Regions from separate parts of the Cellvibrio sp. KY-GH-1 genome, predicted to be linked through region 4. Evidence: predicted binding sites of a transcription regulator. Region 4 holds the regulator's gene; each other region holds the start of a gene.
The links. The regulator sigma-54, encoded in region 4, starts transcription at its own class of promoters, with help from an activator protein. The targets are predictions, from matches to a motif close to TGGCACANNNNTTGCNNT.
Positions count from the first base shown of each region.

Region 1 (4,778 bases), 2.5 Mb from region 4:
TTTTATAATGGTGACAACTGGTCGCTGGACTGGGTGGGTCTGGCCCAGCATGATGAAATGAGTGAGGATAAGACCAATGATTACCGCGGGCTAAAAAAACGTCGTGGTGATTTTATGTCTGGCCCACGCGCAACAGCGTATTTTGGTAACTATATTGTGCAGCTGCATGCACTTGCGGATATTAGCAATACTCATCATGGACAATTGTACTCGCTCAAGCTGGCGCGTCATTGGCAGTATCGCAATTGGACAATGCACGGGATAGTTGGCGCTACCTATCGTTCGCAACAAATTACGGATTATTATTTTTCGATTGATGCCGATGAAGCCTCGGAAAAATATCCCGAGAGCCGTGTGCCTGCAGGTATGGCTTATGTGGTCGAGGTGGGAGCGACTTATCCTCTCAGTGAAAAGTGGGTTTTCCGCTGTTTTTTCCGGCGTATCGATTTAGTGTCGGATGCCATGAAAAGTCCATTGATATTGGATGATCATGGCGAAGCTATCGCAACCTCAGTCAGTTACGTGTTTTAGCTGCAATGATTACGCTCAGGCAAATGCAAGGATTCTGGATCGCACTGTTGCTGATTACAGTGGCAATGGCGCATGCCGATGGCCCTTCAAGTGCTGCTGATATGTCCGCTGGGCGCGACCCCAGTAGTTTGCTACTGACGCCGGCGCGGTGTGTGGCCTTACACCAGGGGCAGGTGTGTTATCAGCGTGTACAAGTTTCCTGGAGCAGCTACCTGCAAGGAAATTACTGTTTGTATCAAGCGGGAAAAACGCAACCCTTGCAGTGTTGGCAAGAACAAACCCAGGGCGCATTGATGTTTGAATTCGCCAGTGATGCAACGGGCGTGTTGCAACTAAAAAACGGGCAACAACAGGTAGTCGCGGAAGCGACTATGGAAGTGGCCTGGGTATACAAGGCCAATACCCGTCGTAAAACCCATTGGCGATTATTTTAATGACCAGCATTCATCAAGCTACTGATCCCGTTCACGATAAATCCACTGCCTCGATTTTATTGGTTGAGGACGACGCGTCGCTCGCTGAGTGGATTCAGCAATATTTGCAAGGGCATGAATACCATCTACGTCATGTGGCGCGAGGGGATCTTGTGGTGGCAGACGTACAACAACGAAAACCGGATCTGATTATTCTGGATGTGATGTTGCCGGGTAAAAACGGCTTTGATGTGTGCCGCGAGTTGCGCACTTTTTTTAATGGGCCAATTTTAATGCTCACTGCGCTCAATGAAGAAACTGATGAAGTCTTAGGGTTGGAATTGGGCGCGAATGATTACCTCAATAAACCTATTCGTCCGCGCGTCTTGCTTGCGCGCATCAAGGCACTGTTGCGGCGTGAACCGCTGGAGCAAACACAAGAACTACCTGACGGTCAGTTGAAGTTTGGTCAATTAAAAATTTTACGCGATGCCAAGGCAGTCTTCTATCGCGAACAAGCGGTACCACTCACCGCCAACGAATTTGATGTGCTTTGGTTATTGGCGAGCCAGGCGGGGCAGGTCCTCAGTCGAGATCAATTGGTTAGCCAGTTGCGCGGATTTGAATACGATGGCTTTGATCGGTCGATCGATATTCGCATTTCACGCTTGCGCAAAAAATTGCTCGATAACACCGAGCAACCCTACCGCATAAAAACCGTGTGGGCACGTGGTTATTTATTTTCACCCGAGGCGTGGGATTAATTCGTGAGGCGGTTAACTCTCTCGCTGCTTATTGTGGTGGTGTCGGCTGTGATTGGTTTGGGTTGGGGAATTGATCAGTGGTACAGCCAGCAGCAACCTGCACTGGAAGATTCTGCGCTCAATGCGTATAAGAATGTTGGCCGCGATCTGGCTATTTTAATTGATCAGCAAGGCGTGCAGGTTGAATGGGATGATTGGTTTGCCTTCTCTAATTTGCACCCGCAAGTGATTCCCTACGCAGAATTTCCCCTGCCAGAAAATTTGAAAGCAAGTTTTGAGAAGGGCGAGGCCTTGTTGCTTGAGTCAGGCGATCAGCTGAGCCTGAATTATTATCTCGCCAGTCAGGATCAGGTATTGTCCTTAATGTTACCCGATGAGTTGCGCCAGGAATCCGGTAGCTGGATTAATTGGCTGCTCACGTTCTTATTTTATGCCGGCGTGATTTTAATGGTACTGGTGTGGTTGTATCCGCTGTTGCGGCGCCTGGCGTTATTGCGCCGCACCGCACAGGAATTTGGTGCAGGCAATTTGCAAGCGCGCATTGCCATCGATAAAAACTCCTACATCAATTCCATTGAAGTGGAATTCAACCGCATGGCGCAGCGCATCGAACAATTAATTGCGGACAATAAATTATTATCGCGTGGGCTTTCTCACGATTTGCGTACGCCGCTGGCGCGTTTGCGTTTCGGGTTGGATGTATTGGGTGAGGCAGATTTGCCGCCCCTGCAACAGCGCCAACTGGCGCATTTAAATCGTGACATGGTCGCGATGGAAGGATTGGTAGAGGCGCTTCTGAATTATGCGCGCCTGGAGCAAGCACAAATTTCATTTCGCCCTGCACCCACCGTTATTGCGGATTTTGTGCAGACTTTGCACGGGGAGTTTTATCGCGAGCAAGTTGAATTGCTGGTTGCTCCAGCGGCGATACGTGGTTGTTGCAGGGTAGATACCGAATATATAGCCATGCTGCTACATAATTTGCTGCAAAATGCCTTGCGCTATGGTGGCGGGAAGGTGCGCCTGAGTCTGGATTTACATGCGCAAGAGATGCTGTTGGTTGTGGAAGACAATGGTTCAGGCGTTGCACCGGAAGAGCGGGATAAAGTACTTAAACCTTTTTATCGCAGTAGTCATTTGGAGGCGACCGATACGCGTCGGGGTCATGGTTTGGGATTGGCAATTGTCGAGCGTATCGCCCAGTGGCACGAGGCCGGGTTAGATCTTGGCGAATCTGAAACCTTGGGGGGCTTAAAAGTTGTACTTAGTTTTCAGCTTTGTCGCTAGGTATCTGCTGCAAATCCCACTGCTCCATAACCACTCCTGAAGCCGTTTTATCGCAAGACAACGTTGTCGAAAGCTTTTACACTTGGCGCTTCGCTGATCTCTCGTCTGTGATGCAAATCACTGTTTTCATTGGGTGTTCCCAAAATGGTGCAGATATTGCTGATTCACGCGCAACCCTAATGACCACTACTTCCAAAAAAGAACTCCTTTACATACAAATCTTATAAATACAGTAAAAGCAGGGTTAAACCACTCATTAGGTCAAATCAACCAAAGGAAACCTCCGTGATTAAACAATTCATCAAATTAGCCACAGCGACCCTCGCTTTGGCATCTGCCCAGGTATTTGCGCTACCGGTGGATTTGGGTAACGCCAGCAATTACACCTTGCTCTCGCACGGCACCAATATCTGGTACGGCCAACCGCTGTACGGCAACCTGGAATTGGGGTCAGAAGCTGAGATCTACGGTAATGTGGGGGTGCGCAACACGCTTAATATGGCTCACGGTTCAGTGATTCACGGCGATGCAGATTTCGGCTCGCTCACACAGAACCCCGGTGCCAGTATTGATGGCGAAAAAACCGTTCAGGGCGCTGGCTTTTGGGATGCGCTTTACGCCGATCTTAAAGGTGCATCGCAAACTGCCAAGGCGCTTGCTGGTGTGAATGCCGGTTATATTAACACTACGCAAACCTTTAATCGTCAGGGCGACGTATCGGTATTTAACATTCTCGGATTGAATTTGAGTGCGGGCAAAAGCCTGACGCTGAAAGGCAACGCCGATGATGTGTTTATTGTAAACGTGGATTTTTTTGGTTTTATTCTCGGCGGTGGTGCCGCAATTATTCTCGATGGTATTTCAGCGGATAATGTTTTGTTCAACGTGCACGGCGTATTGAATAGCGGCCACGTAAATGTCGCTGCTGGCAGTATGCAAGGCACATACATCGCACCGGATGGTTATTTCCAATTGGGTGACGGTTTAACCCTAAATGGCGTGCGCTTTTTAGGGGCCGGTATTTCCGGTAATTTGCAAACTGTACACGGCATTACTCCTCCGCAACCACCTGTTACCGTGCCAGAACCTTCGGCGTTATTGTTGTTGGGTTTGGGTTTGCTCGGCCTGGGTGTGGCGCGTCGTCGCAAGTTAGGTTAACTCTTCTCGCCTGCGGCGGTAAGCGCCGCAGGCAGATGTTTTGGAAGTTTGATAAAAAACTCAGTTCCCTTGCCGGTTTCGCTAAAGAACTCCACCTTGCCTCCGTGTGCTTGAACGATCATTTGAACGATATTAAGGCCGAGCCCAGTGCCGCCTTTTTCGCGTGCATCAGTGCTATCCGCTTGCGCAAATCGCTGAAACATCTTTGCTCTAAACTCTTCGGGAATTCCTCGCCCAAAATCTTTGACACTAAACTGATGATATTGCGGATTTTCTTGCAGCGATAAAATCACTGATTGTCCGTCAGCCGAAAATTTAATGGCATTGGATAGTAAATTAAACAAAACCTGCAAGATTCTCGTTTTGTCCACCTCGGCGAATTGTTGTATGTTCTGTGCGTTGAAATGCAATTTGATACCGTGTTTTTCCGCGTAGGGTTCAATACTGGTAATCGCTTCCCGGGCTAGTTGGCAAAGGTTCGAATCCTCCATGGTAAATGTCATTTTTCCGCTGGCCATTTTTTCCAGATCGAGTAAATCATTAATTAGCCTCGCTAGCTGCTCCGCATTTCTATCGGCGGTGGCAAGCAGTTCTTTGATTTTCGGATCTAGCGTTTGTGCAAAGG
Region 1 covers NZ_CP031728.1:4,714,183-4,718,960, forward strand. The annotation lists gene D0C16_RS19910 (MipA/OmpV family protein) at 1-531, shown strand, start outside; gene D0C16_RS19915 (DUF3019 domain-containing protein) at 555-965, shown strand; gene D0C16_RS19920 (response regulator) at 965-1,708, shown strand; gene D0C16_RS19925 (ATP-binding protein) at 1,712-2,995, shown strand; gene D0C16_RS19930 (PEP-CTERM sorting domain-containing protein) at 3,281-4,153, shown strand; gene D0C16_RS19935 (cell wall metabolism sensor histidine kinase WalK) at 4,150-4,778, opposite strand, start outside.
Region 1: D0C16_RS19930 (PEP-CTERM sorting domain-containing protein) is a predicted target of sigma-54. The motif match lies at 3,141-3,158, and genes of this name have one in related genera.

Region 2 (4,778 bases), 1.2 Mb from region 4:
GATGAATTTTCGCTGCAGGTAAAACAACAATTCTCTGCACCTATCAACGGTATTCTGGGTGCGTCTGGCAGCGGTAAAAGTACACTGCTGTCGTTAATTGCTGGTTTAGTAAAGCCGCAACAGGGCAGGATTATTTTGAACGGGAAAACACTGTTTGATGCAAGCGTGCGCACCTGTGTTCCCCCCATAAGCGGCACCTTGGTTTGATGTTTCAAGATGGGCAGTTACTGCCCCATTTATCGGTGCGCAATAATTTAGTATATGGCTATAACAATATTGCGCGGGAACAGCGCCGCTTTGGCGTGGATGTAATTGTAGATTTATTGGAAATTGGGCATTTACTGGAGCGCAGGCCGGCACAGTTATCGGGTGGTGAAAAGCAACGCGTGGCATTGGGGCGTGCGGTTTTGTATTCGCCGGAATTATTGCTTCTGGATGAGCCGCTGTCGGCACTGGATGAGCGCTTGAAGCAGCAAATATTGCCCTTCTTTTTACGTATTTACGATGAATGTAAAATCCCGATGATTTATGTTACTCACGCCCTGAGTGAGTTGGAATTTTTAACTTCACACCGCTTTGTGGTGCGCGACGGCACCTTGCATGCCGATGGTTAATTAGCGGGCAGATGGGGCAGGTTTATCGCGCAGCAGTGGTTTAAATTCAGGAAAGTATTGGGCGCTAAGTGCGTGAATATCAGCCTGCAACTGGCGGTAGCGTTTTAATACCTCTACGCCGTAATCCGTAAGCCGAGTACCTCCGCCTTGCGCGCCGCCGGTGGCGGTTTCAACCAAGGGCTGTTGAAAGCAGCGGTTCATGGTATCGACCAACATCCAGGTGCGCCTATAACTCATCCCCATTTGTTTTCCCGCCGCAGAAATAGAGCCGGTTGCCGATATCGCGTCCAACAAATCTATTTTACCGGGGCCAAGGGCAATGTCGTTATCCAGCATTAGGCGCGCCTGAATTTTTAAGCGCGCGCCGCAATGTTTATTTTTCTCGTTCATCGCTCGAGCGTCTTACGATGAGAGGCTCAGTTGGCCAACAAAATTGCAGGGTCGGTTGCGTGCGTCCAACTGTGCTTCGATAATTTTTGTCCAAGCGGTGTTGCATGCGCCGGTAGAGCCGGGCAAACAAAAAATCAGCGTGCGATTGGCGAGGCCCGCCGTCGCGCGCGATTGAATGGTAGAGGTTCCGATTTCTTCGTAAGACACTTGACGAAATAGCTCGCCAAAACCTACTACGGTTTTATCAAAGAGCGGCGTCATTGCTTCTACTGTGGAATCGCGCCCGGCAAAGCCGGTGCCGCCGGTAATCAGTACCACTTGTGCGTGTGTATCCACAATCCAGTTGGAAACTACGGCGCGAATTTGGTAAATATCATCGGTTACCAATTTGCGATCATGTAGTTTGTGGCCGGCCGCGGTTAATAAATCTTGCAGCTTTTGGCCGGAGGTGTCGGTTTCAAAACTGCGCGTGTCGGATACGGTGAGGACACAAATATTGAGTGGTTCGAATTCTTTTTGGGCGCTCATAATTTCTCTCTTGATATTCTCCGTGCGGCGGAGATTATCCCCCGGTCATATTCATAAACCGCACGATTTGCGGTTCGTTATCTAAATCAAAATAATGTTTTTCTGGTTTGTGATGCATGGCATTAACAATTGCGTCGCGCAGCGCGGCTTCCGAATAATGTTCGGAGCGTAGTTGCTGGCGTAAATCCACGCTGTGTTCATTGCCCAGACATAGTAACAGGCGACCTGTTGCTGTGACGCGCACGCGGTTACAGCTGCCGCAGAAGTTGTGCGAATGGGGCGAGATAAATCCGATCCGTGAGCTATACCCTTCTACTTGCCAGTAGCGCGATGGACCTGCATCGGCTTGCGAATTATCCTGGGGCTGTAATTCGTGCGTGAGGCTTAATTGGCTGCGCAATTCGTCGCTGCTGACATATTCTGCCGCGCGCCCATGCTCACTGATTTTGCCGAGCGGCATCTCTTCGATAAAACTAATGTCCAGATCTTCATCCAGTGCGAATTTCACCAGTTCCGGAACTTCGTCGGCGTTGTAATGTTTGAGGGCAACGCAGTTGAGTTTGATCTTGAGTCCGGCTTGCTGTGCGGCTTTGATGCCGGCTAACACCTGATTCAGGTCACCAAAGCGCGTTAGCTGGCGAAATCTATCCGGATTGATGCTGTCCAGGCTGATATTGATGCGTTTAACTCCGGCGTCGCGAATGGCCTGCGCATACTGGGGCAGGTGAGTGCCGTTGGTGGTCATGCACAGCTCTTTCAGGCCGGGCAGTTGGCCCAGGTTTTGGAGTAGCTCTATGATGCCGCGTCTAACCAGGGGTTCGCCGCCGGTGATGCGCAGCTTGGTTACCCCAAGATCGACAAATGCCCTCCCTAGGCTGGCGAACTCTTCAATACTGAGCACCTCGGTGCGGGGCAAAAAAGTCATTTCCTCGGCCATACAGTAAACGCAGCGCAGGTCGCAGCGGTCAGTCACTGACAGGCGAACGTAATTGACGGTGCGGCCAAAGCTATCGATCAGTTGCATATATAAGTAGACGGTTCTGTGAAGGTGGCACTCTAACCCTGCAATTGGGTTGGCTCAAGGTATTTTCCCCTGGCGGTAAAAGAGCCTTGCAAGCCTGCGGCCAGAAATCCCTGGTCGTTGGCGGATGATTGCAAAAAGCGTGTTCCAAAGTGGTGAATCCTAAAATTTTACACCTTTACCGAGCGGCATCAGTGAGCTTTTTTGCAGGTTTCTCCGGGTTTCGGGTGTGATGGCTGGGAATAAAACACTACAAAAAACCAATAATGTATTTATATGGTGCGCGGTGCACCATTACTTTGTTTTTTAATGGTGCATTTCAGCAAAAATTGAAAATTCAATTTTGCTATCAATTGGTGCGGTCTTGCACCAACAAAAACCACAATGTGATTTGATGGGGCTGACGTGCAATTCGATTGGTGGGTGTTTTGGGGTGAGGAGTTATTTCTAACTTATTGATTTTAAATTGGTAAAAATTATTTTTTAGCAAAAATTACGTTATGGCATTTGCCTTGCAGTTACCCCTGTGTAATCAAAATGCAGGTGTTGCCATGATCAATTTCCTTAAAGCTAATGTAGAAATCCTTCCTTCAGCGATGTTGAAAGCGCGTGTGGGTGGTGATGGTTCGGCTAAAAGAGGCGATGACTTCAGCAAAAGCAATCGCACGGGAAAAGTGTGGTTGGTCGGTGCTGGCCCGGGTGATGCTGAGTTGCTCACGGTAAAAGCCATGCGCGCGATTAACTCTGCCGATGTGATTTTTTACGATTATCTGGTGAGTGCCGAGATTCGCGCGCTCTTCCCCAAAAATATTCCCTCTTTCTACGTGGGCAAGGCGAAAAACAAACACAGCATCGCCCAGGAAGATTTAAACCAATTGCTGGTTAACCAGGCGAAGTTGGGTTTAAACGTTTGCCGTATAAAAGGCGGCGATCCGTTTGTGTTTGGTCGCGGCGGCGAGGAATTGTTGGAATTGCGCAGCGCGGGTATTGAAGCGGATGTGATTCCCGGTATTACCTCTGCATCTGGCTGCAGCACCTACGCTGATATTCCCTTGACCCATCGCGGTTTGTCTCAGGGCTGTACGTTTGTTACCGGTCACGCGGAAAAAAGTCTTGATCTGAATTGGGATGCGCTCGCGCAATTAAAACACACGCTGGTGTTTTACATGGGCCTGACCCGCGCCGATGAAATTTCTTCCAAATTATTGGCAGGCGGTTTGGCGGCCGACACTCCTGTAGCCATTATCGAAAATGGTTGCCGCGCCGATCAGCGCAATATTATTTCTTCGCTCAGTGAATTTCCGGCGGATGTCATCCGCGAGCAAGTGCAATCACCGGCACTGATTATTGTGGGTGAAGTGGTGCGCATGCGTGAAAAATTACAAGCAACAGTACAGGCGCATGCTGCCGAAACCAAATATCTGTTGGCTTAATAAACCTTATTAGTTAATACAAAAAATCTTACGACCGTGAGGCAGTATATGAAGAAGCGCATTATTGTTGTTGGCAACGGAATGGTTGGCCATAAATTTATCGATAACCTGGTGAGCCACGCTGACGCGGATCAATACCAGGTAATTACCTTCTCGGAAGAGCCGCGCCTCGCGTATGACCGCGTCCAGCTTTCCAAATATTTCTCTGGCTCTACCGCCGACGATCTGATGCTGACCAGCACGGATTACTACGATGAAAAATCGGTGCAATATATCCTGAGCGATAAAGTCGTCGATCTGGATTTGGATAACAAAGAAATTGTAACCGCATCTGGCCGTCGCGAAGGCTACGACAAGTTAGTTCTGGCTACCGGTTCATTTCCGTTTGTTCCACCGATTCCTGGCAACAACGGTGAACACTGTTTGGTGTACCGCACCATTGAGGATTTGGAGCGCATTACTGCTTCGGCACAGCAAAGTAAAATTGGTGTGGTCGTTGGCGGTGGCTTGTTAGGTTTGGAAGCGGCAGCGGCATTAAAAGCAGCTGGCCTTGAAACTCACGTCGTGGAGTTTGCTCCACGGTTAATGGCGGTGCAGCTCGATGAAGGCGGCGGTAAATTATTGCGTCGCAAAATTGAAGCCATCGGTGTAAAAGTACACACCCAAAAAGCAACTAACGAAATTGTTGCCGGTACTGAAGCGCGCTATCGCATGAACTTTGCTGATGGCAGCCATTTGGAAACCGACATGATTTTGTTCTCTGCCGGTATTCGCCCGCAGGATGAACTCGCA
Region 2 covers NZ_CP031728.1:3,483,244-3,488,021, reverse strand. The annotation lists gene D0C16_RS24640 (ATP-binding cassette domain-containing protein) at 1-207, shown strand, start outside; gene D0C16_RS24635 (ATP-binding cassette domain-containing protein) at 207-614, shown strand; gene D0C16_RS14705 (winged helix-turn-helix domain-containing protein) at 615-1,004, opposite strand; gene moaB (molybdenum cofactor biosynthesis protein B) at 1,017-1,532, opposite strand; gene moaA (GTP 3',8-cyclase MoaA) at 1,567-2,556, opposite strand; gene cobA (uroporphyrinogen-III C-methyltransferase) at 3,105-3,986, shown strand; gene nirB (nitrite reductase large subunit NirB) at 4,035-4,778, shown strand, end outside.
Region 2: cobA (uroporphyrinogen-III C-methyltransferase) is a predicted target of sigma-54. The motif match lies at 3,055-3,072, and genes of this name have one in related genera.

Region 3 (4,778 bases), 1.3 Mb from region 4:
CAAAAGCCTGATAGTGCCGCTCGCGCAAATCAATTCACACCTGAGCCTGCTGGCCGAAGGCAACTTCCGTCAGCCTTTGCATTTTTCGGCGTCGGGCGAACTGGGGCGTTTGAGCAACAGTATCCAGCAAGTGCAGCAAAGCATCGTAGAGGTAATTACTGCCGTACAAAACTCCATGAGTAGCCTGAGCCAAGCATCCAATGCCATCACGCAAAGTTCATCGTCACTCGCTACCTATGCCGATGACACTCACCATGCCACTGATCAGGTATCAGCGGCTATTACCGAAATGAGCGCAACCGTTCAGGAAGTTGCCGGCAATGCCAGCGGCGCAGCGGATGCGGCGCAATCGGCGGATAACAATGCCCGACAAGGCTTAAAGGTTATGGACAATACCCTAAACGCCATCAACCAGTTGAGCAACGAGGTCGACCACGTGGGTAGTGCCATGGCGCAATTAGAAACAGACACCTCCCGCATCGGTAGCGTATTAGATGTCATCAAAAGTGTGGCCGAGCAAACCAACCTGCTCGCGCTCAATGCGGCGATTGAAGCGGCGCGCGCGGGCGACCAAGGGCGCGGGTTTGCGGTAGTGGCCGATGAGGTTCGCTCGCTGGCCAAACGCACGCAGGACTCCACCGCTGAAATTCAGCAGATTATCGAAGCAGTCCAACAAGGCGCGGCCAAGGCCATGAACGCCATGAAGGTGAGCCAGGAAAAAACCGGTGTTACCCTTGAGATGGCCGGGCAAGCGGGCCAATCAATTAACCAGATCACCCAATCCATTTCGGCAATTCTGGGCATGAATATGCAAATCGCCACCGCGGCCGAAGAGCAGAGTTATACGGCTGAAGAGATCAACAAAAACATTGTGAAAGTGGTGGGACTCATTAGCAATTTGAATCGCGATGCGCAAAAATCCGCGCAAATTGCACAGCAACTGGATGGCACCGCAAAAGGACTGGAAACCCAAATCGCCCATTTCACCATCTAATTGCCAACAGCTATCTCGCCATAAAAAAACCGGGCATTTCGCCCGGTTTTTTTCACTAAATCCCCACAGATCTTACTTGCGGCGACGCAGACGGCTAAACCCAATCAGGCCCAAACCGCTTAACAACAATACCAACAACGATGGCTCAGGCACTTCGACTTCAGTTTCTGGCTCTGGTGGAGTCCAGAAATAGCCGTGCACTTCGCGCAAACTGCTGTTGGTGTAAGACTTGGCATAAAGAGAACCATCAAAACCCGCTGCATCAAAAACGTTGGCGTTGGCAGCTAATACTGAACCGCGCACTGCCATGTAGTTGAAGTTTACGCTGGTGGCGTTATAGAAGTTCCACAGGGTGTTGGAGTAGTTCCAGGCACCAGTAAGGTTGGTGTTGGATACACTCACATTACCAGACACGTTGATAATCGCCTTGGTTGCAGAACCCAACAGCAATTCAATGCCCGAGTTTTGGAAGAAGATATCTGTAGCATTCAGATTGAAAACTGCCAAATCTTCGGTGCCGGTATAAATCAGTTTTACCTGATTGCCACTCACATTGGCGGCGGCATTCGCACTGAGGCTCTGATAGCTGCTCGCCAAGCCAGTCATTTCGGATGTCAGCGCTGTCTTTTTCGCAGACAGGTCAACACCGCCGGTTGTGCAATTTACGCTACCTACACAATCGATCTGCGCGCCTACACTCTTGGTACCGTAGGATGCAGTTTCGCCGTGCATAATTTTCATCTGGCCGCTGACGTTACCCGCCACTTCGAGACCATCAAAACTTGCCGGGTCGGCAGGTGTGAAATCCTTGTGGTTGAACTCAGACATTTGCGTAGAAACCAGGTTACCGCCCACGAAGGTTGCCCCTTCAACGTGAACTGCACCCGTGAGGTTTCCGCTCAATACCAGATTGTAATCCAGCAATCCTGCGCTTGCGGTCAGCGAGCACAGACTCAGACTGGATGCTGCTAACAGCTTGGAATAAAAGTTCATAAAAATCCCCTTGCTTGTAGTGTCGTCTTATTTTGCTTATTCAGTACAGCAGGAAATGTGCCTATTTTATTTTCTTCTTTAAGATCAATTATTCGCGCCATTTAGTGCTAAGCGCATCACAAAAACATGTCAATTTAACCGACAGTGATAAATTGACAGCGAAGGACATTATTTTATTAATAAAAAATTTCAATCATTATTTTTTATTAATCACCCACCATTTTTCAGTAAAAAAGCCACCGTTTCAGGGTGGCTTTTGGGCAAAACGCAGAAACGCTTACTGGTAAAGGTTGGGCAATTCGCTTTCAAACATTACAAAAGGATTATCGAGAAACGCTTTGAAATTATCTGCGGAGGCGTGCCCTGCATAAGGTGCATAAAACTGTTCGGCTTTTTCACGCGCGCTATTGGCATTGCGCCACACCAATACATAGGTAATTAATTGCGCATCCGGGTCAGCCAACACCGGCCCAAGGATTCGGTCAGTCCAGAGGTTGGGCAGCTTCACCCCGTTGTTACCCGTTTCCGTCAGTGCGGCGATTTTGCGGCGTAATTGCGCGATTTTGGAAATACCGCGCAAGGCTGCGGTGAAATTGGCTTTTTGCTCGTCGGCACTGGCAGTGTTGGCCTCATGACCGAGATCCCAGTAGTTGTCCAATCCAATGACATCCACGTACTCATCCCCCGGGTACCCGTAAAAATAATCACTTTCGAATTTAGCCATGTCGATACGACTGCGGTCGGGTGAGAATGCAAAAATCAGGTTGTGCTGATCTTTTTCATCGCGCAAATATTTCACGGTAAATTGATATAGCGCGATGTAATCCTGCTCGCTCGCATGGCCTTTACCCCACCAAAACCAGTCGCCGTTGTGCTCATGCCAAGGCCGGAAAATAATCGGGATTTGCTGCTCCTTGCCCTGCGCATTTGTCACCACTAAAGCTTCATTAAACTCGACAAATGCATCCAGGTATTTTTTCAATTCTTCATGCTTGGCTCCGCCCGGAACCAATTCGTGGACCGTCGGTGTTTTATCCCAGGAATTACCGCCGGACACCGGGCTGTACATATGCCAGCTGATGGTAATTACACCACCCCGGTTAAAACCGGCCTTAATCCATTCCTGCATTTGTTTGAAATTAACGCCGTCCAGATTTTTTTCATGGCCCAATTCCAAACCGCCAATTTCCCAGCCGTAAACCGCCGGGTTTGAACCGGTGACGTCGCGCACGTCGGAGCGATCCAGGTCACCCTCCCAATTAACACCATAGGCCAGGCTGTCTTGATGACCAAACAGAAAATGTTTGCCGCGCAGTGCCGCCAGATTGTTGTAAAGCGCCACTGACGCCGGGATGGCATCTTTATCGATCAATTTAAACGGGCGGTTGGCAGAAGTAGAATCCTGCTCCTGCAACGCCCCCTCTGTCAGCACTAACGATGAGGAAGAAGGCGCAGATTGGTTGTCACAGCCGGCCAGACCAGCCAGGAGCAAAAGCGCTACAAGGGGATTAAAAAGAGAAGTTAATCGGGACATGAGAGCTCCTTACGGGGAATAGCGCAGAACGTGGCGTTTTGCAGGTTTGTTATCAGTGGTCGTTATTATCAATGTAACCGTTTTCATTTGACGCATACTACCAGCCAAAAACCTGAACTGGCAAAAGTATCCGGCAAATAAATGTTGAGCAGGGCTGCTATTTTGCCTAGCCTTGCCGTTTATTTGAGTGACCGGCAACCTGTTATGGACTTTAGCTTTCCCGCCATCGGCATAGTGCATTCCTGTTTCAAGGAAAAATTCGGCATACCCCGTCAGCCGGGCTTAGCTCCACTAGCAGAGGCGGAAATCGAAATTCTCCCACCCTTTGATGATATCCAGGCCTTTGCAGGCTTAGAGGGTACGTCTCACCTGTGGGTTCAATTTGTGTTTCATGCCAACAAGCGCGAGGAGTGGAAAGCCAGGGTAAAACCGCCCCGGCTGGGGGGCAATAAAACCCTGGGCGTATTTGCCACCCGCTCGCCGACTCGACCAGCGCCAATTGGTTTGTCGGTAGTGCGGCTGCGCAGCGTCATTGAACGCGAGGGGAAAATCTTTGTGCAAATCAGCGGGGTGGATTTACTGGACGGCACACCGGTGTTGGATATCAAACCCTACGTGCCCTATGTGGATTGCGTGGTCGCCGCGGAAAACAGCTTCGCGCCAGAACCACCGGCGCCAATCGATGTGGATATTCCCGCCGCGTTGATGGTGTTTTGTGTCAGCTATTGGAGACAGACCGGAACAGATCTGGCCGGATTAATCACCCAGGTGTTGCAACAAGATCCGCGCCCGCAGTATCAGCAGCCTGACCAAGGGCGAGTGTACGGGATGAGGTTGTTGGATCTGGATGTGCGCTGGCAGTATCGACTAACGGGAAATAGCTACAGTATTTGTCTTACGCAACTATTGCCCTGCCAGCCCTAAAAAAACCAGTCAGCCTTAAGAGGTCGCTTCACCGGTACGGGGATCGGCACCCGCACTGCCAATTAGCTCCGGGTTGCGTCGCGCATCAATAATCATCCAGTAAAACATACCCATTCCCGCCATAGACAACAGCACGCCGACCCAGCCAGTGGCGGCGTACCCCAAACCGGCGTCAATCACCAACCCACCTAAAAAGGCACCGGCGGCATTGGCAAAGTTAAAGGCTGAATGGTTCATGGCGGCTGCCATGGTCTGCGCCTTGCCGGCCACATCCATCAGGCGAATTTGCACGGCCGGACCAATCACCACCACGGTGCCCACACAGAATACCGT
Region 3 covers NZ_CP031728.1:3,523,852-3,528,629, forward strand. The annotation lists gene D0C16_RS14910 (methyl-accepting chemotaxis protein) at 1-994, shown strand, start outside; gene D0C16_RS14915 (choice-of-anchor A family protein) at 1,067-1,987, opposite strand; gene D0C16_RS14920 (glycoside hydrolase family 26 protein) at 2,265-3,521, opposite strand; gene tsaA (tRNA (N6-threonylcarbamoyladenosine(37)-N6)-methyltransferase TrmO) at 3,726-4,445, shown strand; gene D0C16_RS14930 (MFS transporter) at 4,461-4,778, opposite strand, start outside.
Region 3: D0C16_RS14915 (choice-of-anchor A family protein) is a predicted target of sigma-54. The motif match lies at 2,033-2,050, and genes of this name have one in related genera.

Region 4 (4,778 bases):
AAAACGAAACCATTCGCGGCTCTGCAGAAAAACTTACCGTTGACCAAAAAAACGGAATTGCAACCTACACCGGTTCAGTGATCATTCAGCAGGGAACATTGGTTATCACTGCTGACTCGATCGTGATTCACACCAACGCCGATAACGATGTAGAAAAAATGGTGGCTCAGGGCGTTCCCGCCCGCTTCCAGCAACAGCCGGAAAAAGATCAGGGGTTGGTAACCGCCGCCGCCAAACAAATTACCTATACCCCTGACAATCAGCGCTTATTGCTGATTGAAGACGCTTCCGTTGAACAAAACGGCGCGGTTATGAAAGGGCCCCGAATTGACTACGATCTGGTGAAAGAGGTTATGAAGGCCGCTGGTGGCAACAGCAGTATCGATGGCAATGCCGAGCGGATTGAGATTGTGATCCCACCCAAAGGTGCCAAAGGTGACGCCGTTGAGATCAAAAAGCTCGACGAGCAAGCACCTGCGCCAGCCAGCGCACCCACTGAAACCAGTAGCGCTGCCGCTCCATCAACCAGCTCACAAAATTAATGCCTATGTCCCGTTTGCATGCTCGCCATCTCGCCAAAAGCTACAAGAAACGCAAAGTGGTTATTGATGTTTCTATTACCGTGGAAAGCGGGCACATTGTCGGCCTACTAGGGCCAAACGGCGCCGGCAAAACCACCTGTTTTTATATGATCGCCGGCTTGGTGCCCGCCGATAATGGCACCGTACTGATCGACGAACGCGATATCACCAACTTGCCAATTCATGGCCGCGCCCGCGCTGGCATTGGCTATTTGCCGCAAGAAGCCTCGATTTTCCGCAAACTGAGCGTAGCCGATAACATCATGGCAATTCTTGAAACTCGCCAGGATATGAACGCCGCCCAACGCAAGGAAAAACTGGAGTCATTGCTCAATGAATTCCACATTACCCATATCCGTGACAGTTTGGGCATGGCCCTGTCAGGCGGTGAACGCCGCCGGGTTGAAATTGCTCGCGCCCTGGCAACGGATCCCAAATTTATCCTACTTGATGAACCCTTTGCCGGCGTTGACCCTATTTCGGTAAACGACATCAAAGAAATTGTTCGCCACCTGAAAGATCGCGGCATAGGCGTTCTCATTACCGACCACAACGTACGTGAAACACTGGATATCTGCGAAACCGCCTATATTGTCAGCGAAGGCCATATTATCGCCGAGGGTGATGCCGATACCGTGCTGAGTAATAGCAAGGTACGCGAAGTCTATCTGGGCGAGAACTTCCGCCTCTAATTAAATTACCGCCGACACATCACCATTCAACTCAAAGACCCGTTGGGTATTACCTATTTACCCAGCTGATCCTAGTGACAAACAACTTGACAAGTAACATTATTTATTTATTAGGCATAGAGATTGCTTACGGTTGTTGCTTGCGGCGCAAACCCTGACTAAACTCCGCTTATCTGTTGTTTTCATCCTGCGCTTTGATAACGCTTCTGCGCCATAAGGGTTTGTCTACCTCACAATGAAACAATCGCTCCAGCTCAAACTCGGTCAACAGCTGACCATGACTCCCCAGCTGCAACAGGCTATCCGCCTCTTGCAGCTTTCCACTCTGGATTTACAACAGGAAATCCAGGAAGCACTCGAATCCAATCCAATGCTTGAAGTGGAAGAAGGTTTTGATTCCCCCAGCCAAACTTCAGATTACGAAGGCAGTGAGCTGGACGCTACCGACTACAATCGCCAGCAGGAAATCGCCGCCGACACTAACGGGGATGACACCACCGATTTCAGCGGTACCGAAAATTACACCGCCAATAGTGATAGTTATCAGGAAACCAGCAATTATTCCGAAGGCGACAACTTTAGCGATGGCGATAGCTTCGGCGATGGTGAGAGTTTTGGTGAAAGTGAATCTTTTGGTGATGCCGATGTATATGGCGAAGGTGAAAACTTTAGTGCCGACAATGGCGACTGGAGTGAAGCGATCCCCAGCGACTTGCCAGTAGACACTAGCTGGGACGATGTATATCAGGCATCTTCATCCAGCAGCTCGAGCAATTACGATAATGAAGACAACGATTTTGAAAGTCGTCGTGCAGCAACTGATTCTTTGTATGATCACTTGATGTGGCAACTTAATCTTACACCGATGTCTGACCGTGACCGTATCCTGGCGATGGCTATCATCGATGCAGTAGAACCCAGCGGCATGCTTTCAATCACGCTCGAAGAAATTTTCGAAGGCATGCGCGATGAATTTGAAGAGCTCGAGCTGGATGAAGTCGTTGCTGTTCAACACCGCCTGCAACAATTCGACCCTTGCGGAGTGTGCAGCCAAAATCTGTCTGAATGTTTATTGGTGCAACTACAACAGTTCGACCCCAAGACACCCTTTCTCGACTCTGCCAAATTAATCGCAAAACAATATTTACCTGTGCTTGGCAGCCGCGACTATCGCCAGTTAATGCGGCGCACCAAACTAAAAGAAGCTGAATTGAGCCAAGCGGTCGCATTGATTCAAAGCTTGAATCCGCGCCCGGGCGATATGATTGCCAGTGGCGATACAGAATATGTAGTACCCGATGTCTTTGTAGAAAAGCGCGATGGTCGCTGGTTAGTTGAGCTGAATCCAGAAATTGCACCGCGTCTTCGTATCAATGCCGATTATGCATCCATGGTGAAACGTGCTGATTCCAGCAGCGACAATACGTTTCTGAAAGATAATTTGCAGGAAGCGCGCTGGTTTTTGAAAAGCCTGCAAAGCCGCAATGAAACCCTGTTAAAAGTCGCCAGCTGTATTGTCGAGAAACAACGCGGGTTCCTTGATTACGGGCCAGAGGCAATGAAGCCCTTAGTGTTGCACGATATTGCCGAAATTGTGGAAATGCATGAGTCCACCATTTCGCGCGTAACCACGCAAAAATATATGCACACTCCGCAAGGCATCTTCGAGCTGAAATATTTTTTCTCCAGCCATGTAAGCACCGACAGCGGCGGCGAATGTTCATCAACAGCGATTCGCGCCATTATCAAAAAACTGGTAAATGCCGAGAATCCTAAAAAGCCGTTAAGTGACAGTAAAATTACCGATCTACTCGCTGAACAAGGAATTCAGGTGGCGCGTCGCACTATTGCCAAGTACCGTGAATCGCTGAATATTCCACCGTCAAATGAGCGCAAAACGATTTAATTTTTATACAGGAAACTGGATAGGGATGTTGCATGCAGAACAAACACTGCATTGATTTTATTGATCGACTGGCACCCTTGGCCAGCCAAACTATGAGGAAGCACCTATGCAAATAAATATCAGTGGCCATCACCTCGAAGTCACGGACTCATTAAGAGATTATGTCACCAGTAAAATTGAACGCCTGAGCAATCATCACGACCGCATCACTACAACACACGTAATTCTCTCCGTAGACAAACTGATTCAAAAAGCAGAAGCGACCATTCATGTAAGCGGCAAAGATATCCATGCCGATTCAACCCACGAAGATCTTTACGCGGCGATTGATGCCCTGGCAGACAAGCTGGATCGTCAATTAATTAAACACAAAGAAAAAATGCGCAGTCATCGTTAATTGAATGATTTCAGCGCGCAACCGAGGATGCCAAGGCATCAGTTGAGTTATGCAAATCGAATCACTTATCAGCGCCAGCCGCACCCTGTGCGGCGTAGAAGGCGGCAGCAAAAAACGTGCACTGGAATTGCTGGCCAATGCCATTGCGCAAGATATTCCAGCAATTGATGCCGATGAACTTTTTCGGCGCCTTATAGGGCGCGAGCGCCTGGGCTCTACCGGAATTGGCCACGGTGTCGCCATTCCCCACTGCCGCGTGGAAAATTGCACCGGTACAGTAGGCGCGTTGATTACCTTGGCAGAACCAATCGATTTTGACGCCATAGATTCACAACCAGTGGATATTCTCTTTGCGATGCTGGTGCCAGAAGATGCTCATGATGAGCATCTGCAAACCCTGGCTACTCTGGCAGGCGCATTGAATAATCCGGAATACCGCCAGCGGCTGCGCAAGGCGGAGAGCGATCAAGCGCTCTACCAGGCAGCTATCGCGGCACTCTAGAGGCACAGCCTTATGCATCTGGTTATTGTCAGCGGCCTTTCAGGCTCGGGAAAAAGTACCGCACTCCACGTACTCGAGGATGTGGGTTTTAACTGCATTGATAACCTGCCTGTCAGCCTGCTCCCGGCGTTGGTTGCCCAAATCCAGATCCATAAGGACGATAAGCAAAAGTTTGCGATTGGCATAGATGTACGCAATGCCTGGCAAGATTTAGCGATTTTCCCGCAGATGATCAACACTCTGAAGGATGCGCACCTGCCATTTCGCACCCTGTTTCTCGACTCCCAACCGGCCGTATTGATTCAGCGCTTTAGCGAAACGCGTCGCAAACACCCGCTGTCTGACAAACACACCAGCCTGGAAGAAGCCATCACCGCCGAACAGCATCTGCTGGAACCCATTCGCGATACTGCAGACCAGGTAATCGACACCAGCCACCTGAACCTGCATGAATTGCGCGACCTGGTAAAAGAGCGCGTGGTTGGGCGCAGCGAATCCACCATGGCGATACTGTTTGAATCCTTTGGGTTCAAACACGGTGTACCTGTGAATGCCGACTTGGTATTTGATGCGCGCTGCCTGCCAAACCCACACTGGAAGCCGAATCTGCGCCCACAAACAGGCAAAGATCAGGACGTGATTGACTTCCTGGAGGAACAGGTAACTGTTAAGGAGATGTACGACGATATTGAGCACTACC
Region 4 covers NZ_CP031728.1:2,251,180-2,255,957, forward strand. The annotation lists gene lptA (lipopolysaccharide transport periplasmic protein LptA) at 1-542, shown strand, start outside; gene lptB (LPS export ABC transporter ATP-binding protein) at 548-1,273, shown strand; gene D0C16_RS09755 (RNA polymerase factor sigma-54) at 1,509-3,179, shown strand; gene hpf (ribosome hibernation-promoting factor, HPF/YfiA family) at 3,286-3,576, shown strand; gene ptsN (PTS IIA-like nitrogen regulatory protein PtsN) at 3,626-4,078, shown strand; gene rapZ (RNase adapter RapZ) at 4,091-4,778, shown strand, end outside.